3 regions of the Nocardia sp. BMG111209 genome follow, and region 1 is predicted to be linked to each of the others. Evidence: riboswitches for the same ligand, from Rfam matches in the RefSeq annotation. Region 1 holds a riboswitch; each other region holds the start of a gene.
What was found. Region 1 has a riboswitch for S-adenosylmethionine ahead of G361_RS0140820 (homoserine O-acetyltransferase). Riboswitches for the same ligand answer to the same signal wherever they lie in the genome.
Positions count from the first base shown of each region.

Region 2: another riboswitch for S-adenosylmethionine. It lies ahead of G361_RS0134325 (aminotransferase class V-fold PLP-dependent enzyme); the one in region 1 lies ahead of G361_RS0140820 (homoserine O-acetyltransferase).
Region 3: another riboswitch for S-adenosylmethionine. It lies ahead of G361_RS0137920 (rhodanese-like domain-containing protein); the one in region 1 lies ahead of G361_RS0140820 (homoserine O-acetyltransferase).

Region 1 covers NZ_KB907310.1:611,327-614,593, forward strand. The annotation lists gene G361_RS0140810 (tRNA (cytidine(34)-2'-O)-methyltransferase) at 1-265, opposite strand, end outside; gene G361_RS0140815 (DUF3017 domain-containing protein) at 412-657, shown strand; gene G361_RS0140820 (homoserine O-acetyltransferase) at 635-1,804, opposite strand; SAM riboswitch class IV at 1,955-2,067, opposite strand; gene G361_RS0140825 (TetR/AcrR family transcriptional regulator) at 2,122-2,781, opposite strand; gene G361_RS0140830 (MFS transporter) at 2,919-3,267, shown strand, end outside.
Region 2 covers NZ_KB907309.1:683,640-686,906, reverse strand. The annotation lists gene G361_RS0134340 (YbaK/EbsC family protein) at 1-343, shown strand, start outside; gene G361_RS0134335 (flavin reductase family protein) at 487-951, shown strand; gene G361_RS0134330 (LysE family translocator) at 952-1,575, opposite strand; SAM riboswitch class IV at 1,698-1,811, shown strand; gene G361_RS0134325 (aminotransferase class V-fold PLP-dependent enzyme) at 1,864-3,174, shown strand; gene G361_RS0134320 (hypothetical protein) at 3,179-3,267, opposite strand, start outside.
Region 3 covers NZ_KB907309.1:1,470,032-1,473,298, forward strand. The annotation lists gene G361_RS0137910 (FAD-dependent oxidoreductase) at 1-562, opposite strand, end outside; gene G361_RS47580 (hypothetical protein) at 828-1,259, shown strand; SAM riboswitch class IV at 1,309-1,424, shown strand; gene G361_RS0137920 (rhodanese-like domain-containing protein) at 1,443-1,865, shown strand; gene G361_RS0137925 (O-succinylhomoserine sulfhydrylase) at 1,894-3,108, shown strand; gene G361_RS0137930 (HAD-IIA family hydrolase) at 3,154-3,267, opposite strand, start outside.

The DNA.
Region 1 (3,267 bases):
TATCGGTGTAGCGGCGGGTGGCGCGTGCGGTGAACGCGAACACCCGTTCCGGTGTGATCGCCGCCCAGGCGGCCGCCAGATCCCGGTGCACCCGCACCGACGCGAGGTCGTGGTAGTCCAGTCCGGCGCGCCGGAGCTTCGGCTCGGACAGATCGAATCCGAGCGGTTCGATCAGATGTAGTTCGCACCCGGTGCCGGCGACCAGCCGGATCGCGTTACCCGTGTTCGGTGGTATGCGAGGTTCGAAGAACACCAGATGAAGCACGCGGGCCAGTATCCCCGGCCGGTCCGCGATCGAGCGACCCGCCCCGACCCGGGCGGGGATGCGAGAATCGGAACGTGACCGAGACCCCTGTGACCCTGCCGTCGCGCTCCGCAGCAGTCGGGCGGTTCTTCCGCACCCACCTGCCGATGTCGCTGGTGGTGGCGGTGCTGGTGGTGGCGGTGGTGTTCGTCGCGGAGGATCGGTGGCGGCGTGGCGCGTTCTTCGTCGGGGGCGCGGTCCTGCTGGCGGCCGCGCTGCGGCTGTGTGTCCCGACCGCCCGGGTGGGCCTGCTGGCGGTGCGCAGCAGGCCCTTCGACATCGCGGCCTACGCCGTGCTCGGCGGGGCCATCGTCACCCTGGCCGCGACGATCAGCAGTCTGGGTGTCGACTGACCGAGCCGTCGCGGGCGGATCGGGCCAGATCCATCGTCTGGACCAGTAACTTGCCGACCGCGGTGGTCTCGGTGAGGAAGCCGTCGTGCCCGTCGCGGGAATGCACGATCTCGAGTCCCCGGCAACCGGGCAGCAGATCCGCCAGCTCCTGCTGGGTACGCAGCGGGTACAGCCGATCGGAGTCGACACCGCCCACCACGCACGGCACCGCGGTACTCGCCAGCGCGGCCTCGATGCCGCCGCGGCCGCGGCCCACGTCGTGGCGGTTCATCGCCTCGGTGAGCAGTACGTAGGTGGCCGGATCGAACCGGGCGACCAGCTTGTCGGCCTGGTGTTCCAGGTAGCTCTGCACCGCGTAGCGGCCGCCGGTCCGGGGATCCTCGCCCTGCTGGGCCTGATTCTCGAAGCGGTGGTCGAGCTCGAACTCGGTGCGATAGGTCAGATGCGCGATGCGGCGGGCCAGGCCCATCCCGGTCCGCGGCGTGCGGCCGGTGCCGTGATAATCGCCACCCTGCCAATCCGGATCGGCGGTGATGGCCGCGATCTGGGTGGTCTGGGTGCCGATCTGATCGGCGGTGGCACGTGCGCCGACGGCCAGGATCAGCGCGGCGCCGACGCGCTGCGGGTACCCGACCATCCACTCCAGCACCCGCATACCGCCCATGGATCCGCCGACCACCGCGGCCACCCGGTCGATGCCCAGCAGATCGGCCAGCATCACCTCGGCGGTCACCTGGTCGCGGATGGAGATCTCGGGAAACCTTGTGCCCCAGGGCTTTCCGTCCGGAGCGGGACTCGTCGGCCCGGTGCTGCCCTTGCAGCCGCCGAGCACGTTGGTGGCGATCACACACCATTCGTCGGTGTCCAGCGGCGCACCCGGTCCGACGATGCCGTCCCACCAGCCCGCCAGCTGATGCAGGCGGTCCGGCGCGCCGATCACGTGCGAGTCACCGGTGAGGGCGTGCTCGACGAGCACCACATTGTCCAGATTCGGTGACAGCTCACCCCAGCGCTGCACGGCGAGAATCGCGTCGGGGACGACCGCCCCGCTCTCCAGCCGCACATCCCCGAGGGCGACGGTGCCCAGGGTGCCGTCGGCGGGCGGCAACAGGGCCGCTGCGGTCCGTGCGTCGATGTCCACGGTCACCGCGCCGCCACCGTGCCGGACCCGGGATACACCGCAGCGAACGAGAAGTCACGCACCCCTTCGAGGGTAGCGAGGCGATGGCGAACGCCCGATACGTCCGCGGCGCAACCGATACCGGGCGCAATGGGGTTACTCATGGTCGTGCTCCTGACGTCGCGCTTGCTTCCGGCCTTCTCGGAAGCCCGGTCATCACCCGGAGCACCCCACCGCAACTGGAGGGTTGCCGACCAGCGAGCCGGGGCTTGGCGCTGGTGCTCATGACCTGCCCTGGATGGTATCGGATTGCGTTCCGATGCTGTCAAAGGGTTGCGCCGGAGTTACTCGGCAGCGGCCATCGGACGCGCGCACACCCGCTGGAACTCGTCGTAGGCCGCCTGCACGGCCCGGACCATCAGGTCCGGGGCGGCCGCCGGGGGGCATTCGGCCAGCGCGCTGTCGCACTCCATACCGGTGCGGATGACGGCGTGCCAGGTGGCGGCGATCAGGCGTACGGTCAGTGAGTCGGCATCGAGGCCGAGGCGCTCGCCGAGCGCCGCGTTGAGCTCGGCGGTCTTGGTATCGATGAAGTCCATGCTGCGCGAGCGCACCGCGGCGCTGGCCCGCATGATCCGCTGCATCTGCTGGAACCACGAGAACGGCAGCGTCTCGTCGGTGGTGCTGAGCTCGGCCACGACCAGGTGGGCATTGCGCAGCGCGAGCAGTTCGTTGCCGGTGATGGGCTGATTGCGCAGCTCGACGGCGACGCGCCGGCCCCACTCCTCGGTGGGAGCCAGGATGATGTCCTCTTTGAGTTCGAAGTACCGGTTCACCGTGCGTGGCGAGACGTCGGCGGCGTCGGCGATCTGCTCGACGGTCGTCGCCTCGAAGCCCTGACTGTCGCAGAGCTGCAGCGCAACTTCGATGATCCGGCGCCGGGTCTGCTCCTTCTTGCGTTCGCGCAGACCGGCCCGGGGCTGACAGGACGAGGAGCCGAGCATCTACGCATTCTAACTCCGTGTTACGAGTTCATGACCAGAGATGCCAAATGTCGCAGTCAGACATTTTTCTCTTGACGCCATTTGACTGGCGGTGACACGATGGCGTCATCTTGCTTCCTACTCAGGAGTTCTCCCCCATGACCGACCTCGGGATCGCAGTACACGAATCCCCGGCCACCGACGCCGAGCGCGGTCGCTCGACCCGGTGGTGGGCCCTGGGCGTGCTCGCCCTGGCTCAACTGATGGTGGTGCTCGACGCCACCATCGTCACGATCTCGCTGCCGTTCGCCCAGCGTGACCTGCACATCAGTGACGGCGACAAGCAGTGGATGCTCACCGCGTACACGCTCATCTTCGGCGGTCTGCTGCTGCTCGGCGGCCGGCTCGCCGACTACCTCGGCCGCCGGCGGATGTTCCTGATCGGCCTGGTCGGCTTCGCCGCCGCCTCGGCCCTGGCCGGACTGGCCCAGAACGCCGGCGAGCTGT
Region 2 (3,267 bases), on a different contig from region 1:
GGACGTCGGCGCGATCACGGAGTCGATGGTGTACCTGCTCGACGACGAACCGGTGTTGCTGCTGGTTTCCGGGGCGCACGGGGTGGATCTGGCCCGGACCGGGGACCGGCTGGAAGGGACGCTGACGCCCGCCCCGGCGGCGACCGCCCGGGAGGTGACCGGGCAGCCGATCGGCGGTATCGCGCCGGTGGGCCATCCCACGAATCTGCCCACCTACGTGGACAATGCGCTGTCGGAATACCGGGAGCTGTGGGCGGCCGGAGGCCATCCGAACACCGTCTTCCGCACCTCGTTCCCGGAGTTGGTGCGGATCACCGCGGGGCTGTCGATCGACGTCGACTAGGCGGTGTGACGCCGGTCATCCGTCCTCCCGGCGAGGGTCGCGATCGCGCGACGTAGTTTGGAACTGTGAGCAGATCTCCCGACGCGGAACTACGGGCGTCCGTGGGCTCGGACGGCATTCCGGCCGAGCAGTACCGGTCGGCCATGCGGCATTATCCGGCCGGTGTGACCATCGTCACGCTCGCGGGTGCGGACGGGCCGGTGGGGTTCACCGCCACCTCGTTCGCCTCGCTGTCGCTCGAGCCGCCGCTGATCTCGTTCAACATCGCGCACACCTCCTCCAGCATCGCGTCGATGCTGGGCGCGGATTCGCTGGTCGTGCACTTCCTCGGCGAGCATCAGCAGGAGCTGGCGCGGCGGTTCTCCCGGGAGGCCGGACAGCGGTTCAGCGAACCCGCGCTGTGGACCACGCTCGACTCCGGCGAGCCGGTGCTGCACGGGACGCCGCTCTGGGTGCGGGCGACCGTGTGGGAACGTTTCGCGATCGGTGACCACACCCTGGTCGTGGGCCTGGTGACCCGGGTGCACGACGAGACCGGCGCCGCGCCCCTGGCCGCGCCGCTGCTGTACTACAACGGCGCCTATCACCGGGCCACCGCCCTGGACTGATCAGGCCGCCGACGCCGCGGTGCCGATGCCCAGCGCCGTCAGCACGCCCGCGCTGATCTGTTCCAGCCGGGCCCGGGTGCGCGGCCGCCGCAGCAGTTCGATCGCGCGGGCGGCCAGCGTCGCCAGCAGTACCATCTCGACGGCGGCGACCGTCGATTCGATCGCGCCGAGCGCCAGCGCGTTCAGGAAGGTGACCGTCGTGAGGAACTGCGGGAGCACCGCCAGATAGAACAATCCGACCTTCGGATTCAGCAGGCACGACAGCAGGCCCGCGCTGAATGCGGACGGCACGGTCGCCGTGCTGGCCCGGGTGTCCGCCGGCTCGCCGTCCGCGCGGGCCCGGCGATGTTCGATCAGCGTCCGAATTCCGAGATATATCAAGTAGATTCCGCCGACCACCTTCACCGCGCGGTAGGCGGTCGCAGATTGCTCGAGCAGGGCCGCCACCCCGGCCGCGACCACGGTTGCCCAGACGATGCCACCGACCGCGGAACCGAGCGCCGCCGCGATCCCGTGCCGGCGCCCGGCGATCGAGAAGCGCAGGACCAGGAAGGTGTCCGGGCCGGGGGTGATGGCCAGCAGTACGCACAGTCCGGTGAATCCGAGCAGCAGGGAGACGGTCACCGTTCGATATAAGCGCAGGTCGGATCGGGATGGCAAGGCGATTACGGCGAGTCCCCCCGGACATGCGCGGCGACACGTCCGAATCTTGACAAGGGTTCGGGCCAGTGCCTATCTTCAGCTCAGGTCATGAGTGCCAGCGTCAAGCCCCGGCTTGCTGGCCGGCAACCCTCCTCCGCGGCGGGGTGCTCCGGGTGACGACCGGGCCGCAGCCCGACCGGGCTCGGCAAGCGCGGACTCCGACTTTTTTCCTCGTCGTTTCCGGAGTCCCCGAACCGAAGGGATTGCGTGATGACCGCTGTTCTCGACCCGACCTGTGCCGCCCAGGTATCCGGCGCCGACCTGCAGGTTCCGCTGGTGTCCGGTGGCACCGTGCGCTACGCGAATTTCGACTACGCCGCCAGCGCCCCGGCCCTGGCACAGGTCACCGACCGGGTGTCGGAGTTGCTGCCCTACTACGCGAGCGTGCATCGCGGGGCCGGATACGCCTCGCGGATCTCCACCGACTGCTACGAGGCCGCCCGGACCTCGGTGTCCCGGTTCCTGGGCTGTACCGACGACCAGGTCGTGGTGTTCACCCGCAACACCACGGACTCGCTGAACCTGCTGGCCGCCTGCGTACCCGGCGATACCGTGGTGCTCGACATCGAACATCACGCCAACTTCCTGCCGTGGCTGCGGCACGGGCGGCGGGTGGTCCGGGCCGCCGACACCGTGGCCGAGACGATCCGCCGGGTGGTCGCGGAGCTGTGTACCAAACCCGCTGCGCTGCTTGCCATCACGGGTGCGTCGAACGTCACCGGTGAGGTGCTGCCGCTGGAACGGCTCGCGACCGTCGCGCACGAGTGCGGGGCCCGAATCCTGGTGGATGCCGCGCAATTGGCGCCGCATCGGCGAATCGACCTGCGGCACAGCGGAATCGACTACCTCGCCTTTTCCGGGCACAAGCTGTACGCGCCGTTCGGCGCGGGAGTGCTGGTGGGCCGCCGGGATTGGCTGGATGCCGCCGAGCCGTACCTGGCCGGCGGCGGGGCGGTCCGAGAGGTCCGCACGACCGGTGTCGACTGGGCGCCCGCGCCGCAGCGGCACGAGGCCGGATCGCCGAATGTCCTCGGCGTGGCGGCCCTGGCCGCGGCCTGTGATGCGCTCACCGAACTGCAGGAGCGGGCCACCGAACACGAGCGGCGGCTGGCGATCCGGCTGCGCGAGGGGCTGGGCGGTATCGCGGGGGTGCGCTTCCTGCGCATCTGGTCGGACAGCGCCGACAGCGTCGGCATCGTGACCTTCACCCTCGACGGTGTCGAACCGGGCCGGGTGGCGGCGTATCTGTCCGCCGAACACGGGATCGGGGTGCGCGACGGCCGATTCTGCGCGCATCCGCTGCTCGCCCGGCTCGGCGTCGACGGCGCGATCCGGGCCAGTATCGGCCTGGGCACCACCGCGGCCGATGTGGATCGTCTGGTCGACGCGATCGATGTGCTGGTGCGGCGGGGGCCGTCGTGGGAGTACACGTGCGCGGACGGCCACTGGAATCCCCAGCCGGAGACCCGGCCACGGCTGACCGCTCAGGACGCCGGCGGTGCGGCGCCGTGTTCCTTCTGAACGGTCAGAACACCAGATAGCGTTCGGCGAGCTGCTCCACCAGCGGGTCGTCGTCGGCGACCGACTCCAGTGCGTCGAGGTCGGTCGCCACGG
Region 3 (3,267 bases), on a different contig from region 1:
AGACGTTCGGCGGGATCTCCGTCGGGAGCAGTTCGTCACCGGTCTTGGCGAGGACGCGCGCGACGTCGAGGGCGACGTTGCCGACGCCGAGGACGGCGACCTTCTCGGCCTCCAGGGGCCAGCTGCGGGGGACGTCGGGGTGGCCGTCGTACCAGGAGACGAAATCCGCGGCGCCGAAGGAGCCCTCCAGATCGATGCCCTGGATCGGGAGGGCGCGGTCGGCGTTGGCGCCGGTGGAGAAGATGACCGCGTCGTAGAACCTGCGCAGATCCTCGAGGGTGATGTCGCTGCCGTAGTCGATGTTGCCGAGCAGGCGGACCTGCGGCTTGTCGAGAACCTTGTGCAGCGCGGTGACGATGCCCTTGATCCGCGGATGGTCCGGCGCGACGCCGTAGCGGATCAGGCCGAACGGTGCGGGCATCCGCTCGTACAGATCGATGCTCACCTCGGCATCGGACTTCATCAAGGCGTCGGCGGCATAGATGCCCGCCGGTCCGGCACCCACGATGGCGATGCGCAACGGGCGATCCGCACTCTGTCGATCGGCGCTGTGTTCGGTCATTCTCAGGCGCACCCTCTGGTTGGAAACTCTGGTCTCAGCCGTCTTTCTTAGCTTAGGCTAAGTTGACGCTCGGACGGGCTCCCCCCGGCGTCCCCGACATCCCATCGATGCTGCATCGTTGCTGCAAGGATCCGGTTGGCGCCGCGGCGGCCGCCAGTTCCCGAAGATTCTATCGGTGACGGCTATCGCCTCCGTTCCCCCGCCCCCGGCGGGAAATGCCGGGCGTGACTCCCGACACACCGGGCGACCAGGGATGATCAATGCCATGACCACGCCCGACGAGGAACCCGTCGTCATCGATCAGCGGGAAAAGACCCGGTCCGCCCTGCCTTTCCTGGCGGCCTTCGCGATCGCCCTGGTGGTGCTCGTGGCCGTGGTGGTCCTCGAGGCGACCCGGCCCGCCGAGAGAAACCTCACAGATTCCGACAAGATGGCCACCGCGGTGCGCGATTACGCCGACGCCTGGAACGCCGCCGATCCCGCGAAGCTGACCGCGGCGGCCTGTGCCGGATTCGATCCGGCGCGTTCGCCGCTCGCCGCCGCCGCGGGGAAGAAGGTCGATCTCGTCCGGCTCGCCGATCCGAGTATCGACGGCGATCACGGCAAGGTGACCGTGACCGGTTCGGTGGACGGGAAGGAGTCGTCGGGCACCTGGTCGCTGACCCGCTCCGGCGGGGTCTGGCGCGTGTGCGATTGAGGCCGTCGGAGTTTGACAGGCAACCCGATCACCGGGCAATCTCTTTGCAGGTCATGAGTACCAGCGTCAAGCCCCGGCTCGCTGGTCGGCAACCCTCTTTCGCGGCGGGGTGCTCCGGGTGACGACCTGGCCGCGCACCGGCTCCCGGTGCGGCAAGTGCGGATTCTCGAGGAGGTTCGACAGATGAGCTACGCAGGCGATATCACCCCACTGCAGGCGTGGGAATTGTTGCGGGACAACCCGGATGCGGTGCTGGTGGATGTGCGCACCGAGGCCGAGTGGCGGTTCGTCGGGGTGCCCGACACCGCCTCGATCGACCGGCCGACGGCGCTGATCGAATGGGTCGATCTCGGTGGCGCGCGCAACGAGGCCTTCGTCGATCAGCTGAAGCAGGCGCTCGCCGGGCGCGCCGAGGGCAGCGATGCCCCGGTCGTCTTCCTCTGCCGTTCCGGTCAGCGGTCGATCGGCGCGGCGACGGCGGCCACCGCGGCCGGCTTCGCCCCGTCCTACAACGTGCTCGAGGGTTTCGAGGGCGCGCTGGACGAGCAGGCCCATCGTGGCGCCGCCGGCTGGCGGGCGCATGGACTGCCGTGGCGGCAGTCGTGATCGCGGCGGAAACCGAAGGGAGACAGGCATGATCACGGGTGGAGCGTTCGAGAAGCCGTTGCCCTCGGGTGTCGGCCCGGCGACGCTGGGAGTCCGGGGTGGACTGCGGCGCTCCGGTTTCGAGGAGACCTCCGAGGCGCTGTATCTGTCGTCCGGATTCGTCTACGAGAGCGCCGAGGCGGCCGAGGCCGCGTTCACCGGCGACGTCGAGCACTTCGTCTACTCCCGCTACGGCAATCCGACGGTCGCGATGTTCGAGGAGCGGCTGCGCCTGCTCGAGGGCGCCGAGGCCTGTTTCGCCACCGCCAGCGGCATGTCGGCGGTGTTCACCGCACTGGCCGCGCTGCTCGCCGCGGGCGATCGGCTGGTGGCCGCGCGCAGCCTGTTCGGCTCCTGTTTCGTGGTGTGCAACGAGATCCTGCCGCGCTGGGGTGTGGAGACCGTCTTCGTCGACGGTGAGGATCTGGACCAGTGGGAGCAGGCGCTGTCGGTGCCGACCACCGCGGTGTTCTTCGAGACCCCGTCCAATCCGATGCAGACCCTGGTCGATGTGCGCCGGGTCACCGAACTGTCGCACGCCGCGGGCGCGAAGGTGGTGCTGGACAACGTCTTCGCGACCCCGCTGTTGCAGCGCAGCCTGCCGCTGGGTGCGGATGTGGTGGTGTACTCCGGCACCAAGCACATCGACGGTCAGGGCCGGGTGCTCGGCGGGGCCATCCTCGGTGCGAAGGACTACATCGACGGCCCGGTCAAGAACCTCATGCGGCACACCGGTCCGGCGCTGAGCCCCTTCAACGCGTGGACGCTGCTCAAGGGCCTGGAGACGATGCCGCTGCGCGTGATGCAGTCGGCCACCTCGGCGCTGCGGATCGCGGAGTTCCTGGAACAGCATCCGGCCGTGTCCTGGACGAAATACCCGTTCCTGCAGTCACATCCGCAGTACGATCTGGCGCGCAGTCAGATGAGCGGCGGCGGTACGGTCGTCACCTTCGAACTGGCGGCCAATCCGGACGAGGGCAAGAAGCGCGCCTTCGAGGTGCTCAATCGCCTTCGCATCGTGGACATCTCGAACAACCTCGGTGATTCCAAGACCCTCATCACCCATCCGGCGACCACCACGCATCGCGCGATGGGTGCGGAAGGCCGTGCGGCCGTGGGGATCACGGACGGCGTGCTGCGGATCTCGGTGGGCCTGGAGGATATCGACGATCTGCTCGGCGATCTGGATCACGCGCTGGGCTGAGCCGGTACCGGTGGCGTTCGCGTCCGGCGGACGCCACCGAATCCCTCAGCCGGCGAACGGATTCGAGGTGCGGCCGACCAGATCGGCCACCGAATCCAGCACCACCGTGGGGCGGTAGGGGAACTGTTCGAACGAGGCGCGGGTGGAGATGCCCGACAT